DNA from 2 places in the Pseudoalteromonas sp. CH_XMU1449-3 genome. Region 2 is predicted to be linked to the other one. Evidence: predicted binding sites of a transcription regulator. Region 2 holds the regulator's gene; the other holds the start of a gene.
What was found. The regulator sigma-54, encoded in region 2, starts transcription at its own class of promoters, with help from an activator protein. The targets are predictions, from matches to a motif close to GTTGGCACGNNNNTNGNNT.
Positions count from the first base shown of each region.

Region 1 (2,209 bases), on a different contig from region 2:
TGTGTTAACAACGAAAAGAAATCTTCCTGAGAAAGCGTGTTGTTGTCTTCTTCAGTTGTTTGCGTACTACTTTGATTCCAACGCAAACTATCCATATAGGATGATGATGCAGAGCTGATGTCGTTACTCATAACTTATCCTCGGTTACCGTTGTCCTAACAACAGTGTTTTACTTAACATTTGCTTAGCTGCATCAGCAACTTGCACATTTGTTTGGTAAGAGCGAGAGGCAGAAATCATATTTGCCATTTCTTCTACAACATTAACGTTAGGTTTGTAGATATAACCATTTTCATCCGCACTTGGGTGGTTCGGGTTATATTCAATTTGTAGAGGTTTATCACTCTCTACAATGCCTAACACTTTAACGCCAACAGAAGAGCCCTGAGGATTGCTTTGTGATGCTGACGCTTTAGTCAACTCTGCAGCAAAAACAGGGTGGCGCGCTCGATATGTCTGATCTTGACTAGAACTAATCGTATTTGCATTCGAGATATTACTGGCTGTGGTATTTAAGCGAACATTTTGCGCACTCATACCGGTTGCTGAAATATCAAAAACATTATACAAACTCATGATTAAGCTCCTTGACTACCGAGGGCTTTTTTAAGGCCTTTAATTTTACTACTCATAAATTGCAGGCTTGCCTGATACTCTAATGAGTTCTGTACATACAAGTTTCGTTCCACTTGTATATCGACTGAGTTACCATCACCTGTATCTGCTTGATTTGGCGTACGAAACATTTCTGCACTGCCAACAAAACGACTGCCCCCGGCAATATGTTTAGCATCGGTTCTTACCATGCTATTGCCGCCTTGTTGGTTGCTTTTTGCCGCTTTTAATGCCGAGGCAAAATCGATATCTTTCGCTTTATAGCCCGGCGTATCAGCATTAGCGATATTTGTCGCTAATAACTCGGCGCGTTGTGAACGGATCAACATCGCATGAGGATGAACACCAAATGCTTTATCAAAACTGATAGCCATAACCATCTCCAAAAAATTGACTCTGCAGTGGTTAATGCAAAAGCTAAGCCAAAAATTTAGGAGTAATTTAATTTATATAAGAGACTGAAAAAATAGGTAAATTTAGCAACCTAAGGGCTAGGTTGCTAAGGAGAGTTTACTTTTTCTGATAGATGATACCCGGGTTACAACGAACCATATCAAAGCTATCACTTAAGCCCGCCATTGATTCTGACGCACCTAAAAACAGGTAACCTTTCGGGTTTAAAGCTTGAGCAAATTGAGAAATGATTTTAGCTTTTACTTCTGGTGAAAAGTAAATCAACACATTACGGCAAAATATGATGTCAAACTTGCCCATAAGGGCATATGAATCGAGTAAGTTTAAATGTCTAAAGCTGACCATTTTACGTATAGGGTCAACTACCTGAGCCATTCCATTACCGCTGTCCTTGAAGAACTTTTGACGACGCTCCATCGACAAGCCACGAGCGAGCGCCAGCGAGTCATACTCAGCATTCTTGCACATATCAAGCATGGTATTAGAGATATCAGTGCCAATAATTTGCGCACCCATCTTTAATACGCCTGGGTTTTTTGATTGGAACTCGGCAACAGACATGGCAATTGAGTACGGCTCTTGTCCTGATGAACTTGCCGCTGACCATATTTTTAGTGGCCTACGCACATCTTTAAGCTCAGGAAATAGTTTTGTTTTCAATAACTCAAACGGATATTGGTCACGAAACCAAAGCGTTTCATTGGTTGTCATCGCATCAACGACAGCGGCACGAAGCTGCCTCTCATGAGGGCTTAGTGTTTTACTTACCAACTGTGATAAAGACTCAACATTAAAACGCGCCATAAGCGGCGCAAGGCGGCTTTTAACTAAATAAAGTTTATTATCGCCAAGCACAATGCCACATTGTTGCTCTAAAAAAGAGCGGAATTGATCGTATTCGCTTTGTTGTAAATGCTTATTTTCCAAAGTAATACCACCTATAAATAATTAATCACAATGAACCCACTTCTTCACAGCTGTCGCTAATTCATCTGGGTTAAATTTTGCAATAAAATCATCAGCACCCACTTTTTCGATCATTGCTTGGTTAAACACCCCACTTAAAGAGGTATGCAAGATCACATGCAAAGGTGATAATTTTGGATCAGCCTTAATTTCAGCGGTTAAGGTATAACCGTCCATTTCTGGCATTTCTACATCAGATATTAATAGACCAACA
Region 1 is NZ_JAYMDY010000002.1:333,172-335,380, forward strand. Features, by position in the region: gene WA256_RS04060 (flagellar hook assembly protein FlgD) at 1-131, opposite strand, end outside; gene flgC (flagellar basal body rod protein FlgC) at 145-576, opposite strand; gene flgB (flagellar basal body rod protein FlgB) at 579-989, opposite strand; gene WA256_RS04075 (CheR family methyltransferase) at 1,126-1,956, opposite strand; gene WA256_RS04080 (chemotaxis protein) at 1,978-2,209, opposite strand, start outside.
Region 1: flgB (flagellar basal body rod protein FlgB) is a predicted target of sigma-54. The motif match lies at 1,024-1,042, and genes of this name have one in related genera.

Region 2 (2,209 bases):
AATTGCTCGCGCATTAGCCGCTAATCCTAAATTTATCCTTTTAGATGAGCCTTTTGCTGGTGTTGATCCAATTTCAGTGTTAGATATAAAGAAAATTATTGAGCACCTAAAAAATCGTGGTATCGGTGTACTAATTACTGACCATAATGTTCGAGAAACCCTTGATGTTTGTGAAAAAGCCTACATTGTTTCTCATGGGGAGCTAATTGCATCAGGCACACCTGAGCACGTATTAGCAGACCAAACTGTACGCGATGTATATCTAGGCGAGCAATTCAGGCTGTAACCATTACGCCAGCGACTAGAGCATCTGCTAGACTTATAACAATGACAATAAATCGATAACTGTGTTTATACAGGTATCGATAACTTAAAAAGGATTGTTAGGGATACATGAGGCAATCATTACAGCTGCGCATGGGCCAGCAACTTACAATGACTCCACAACTGCAACAAGCTATTCGTTTGTTGCAGCTCAGTACATTGGATCTCCAGCAAGAAATTCAAGAAGCGCTTGATAGTAATCCCCTACTTGAAGTGGAAGAAGCGGATTACAACGAAGAAAGCACCGGCAAGAATGAGCAAAAAGCGGAGTCTGACGATGTGCAAGTCAGCGCGTCTGCCGAAGAAGCACCTAGCGAGTACGAGCAAGAAAGTAGTGATGCTCTCAATAAAGACACCGTCAGCGATGACTTAGCAATGGATGTTACCTGGGATGAGTACATGAGTGCCGCCCCTTCAACATCGTCAGGGCCAATGCCTGAAGATGAATCTATCTATCAGGGAGCATCAACCGAAACCCTTCACGAATACCTGATGTGGCAATTGCAACTCACGCCATTTAGCCCTACTGATGAAGCGATTGCTGTGGCAATTGTAGAAGCTATCGATGACTCAGGTATTTTAACGGTAAGCTGTGAAGATATCGTCGAAAGCTTTAATCAAAATAACGATGAAGAAGAAATCGAACTTGATGAAGTCGAAGCGGTCTTAAAAAGAATTCAGTTATTTGATCCTGTTGGTATTGGCGCGCGCAGTTTACAAGAATGTCTGTGCATTCAGTTACGCCAATTCGATGCTGATACGCCATATTTAGCTGAAACTAAAATGGTTTTATCTGAGCATATCGAATTATTAGCGAGTCGCGACTATCGAACTTTGATGAAAAAGACTAAGCTTAAAGAAAATGAGCTTAAAGAAGTGATGACGCTTATTCACAGCTTAAATCCTAAGCCTGCGGATAGCATAGTACGCGAAGAATCTGAGTACGTTATACCTGATGTATCAGTAAAAAAAGTAAAAGGCCGCTGGGTAGTCGAGTTAAACCCAGATTGTATGCCAAAGATTAGAGTGAACAGCCAATATGCAGCTATGTCTCGCTCTGTTAAATCAAGTAGCGACAGCCAATTTATTCGCTCTCACTTACAAGAAGCAAAGTGGTTTATTAAGAGCTTAGAAAGCCGTAACGATACGCTATTAAAAGTGACCAACTGTATCGTTCAACAACAACAAGCTTTCTTTGAGCATGGCCCTGAGGCAATGAAGCCGATGGTGCTAAATGATGTTGCTGAAATGGTCGAAATGCATGAATCGACGATTTCACGGGTAACAACGCAAAAATATATGCATACCCCACGGGGTATTTTTGAGTTGAAATATTTCTTCTCAAGCCATGTCAGCACCGAAAATGGTGGTGAGTGTTCTTCTACAGCAATACGCGCTTTAATCAAGAAGTTAGTCGCTGCAGAAAACTCAGCTAAACCATTGAGTGATAGCAAAATTGCAGATATATTGGCTGAGCAAGGAATTAAAGTAGCTAGACGTACAATTGCAAAATATCGTGAGTCTCTAGCAATACCTCCGTCTAATCAGCGTAAAAGTCTGATTTAGACGTTTTACATAGAAGGAAAAATGCTTATGCAACTAAATTTAACTGGTCGTCATGTAGAAATCACAGATTCATTAAGAGACTATGTAAACACCAAGTTTGCAAAACTAGAAAGGCATTTTGACCATATTAATAATGTTCATGTCATTCTAGATGTAGAAAAATTAAGCCAAAAAGCAGAAGCAACTTTACATGTAAACGGAGGCGAATTGTTCGCTTCTACAGAACATCAAGATATGTACGCAGCCATTGACTCACTGATCGATAAACTTGATCGCCAAGTCATTAAACACAAAGAGAAATTAGCTCGACATTAAATTA
Region 2 is NZ_JAYMDY010000025.1:14,868-17,076, forward strand. Features, by position in the region: gene lptB (LPS export ABC transporter ATP-binding protein) at 1-286, shown strand, start outside; gene WA256_RS19330 (RNA polymerase factor sigma-54) at 394-1,890, shown strand; gene hpf (ribosome hibernation promoting factor) at 1,918-2,205, shown strand; gene ptsN (PTS IIA-like nitrogen regulatory protein PtsN) at 2,209-2,209, shown strand, end outside.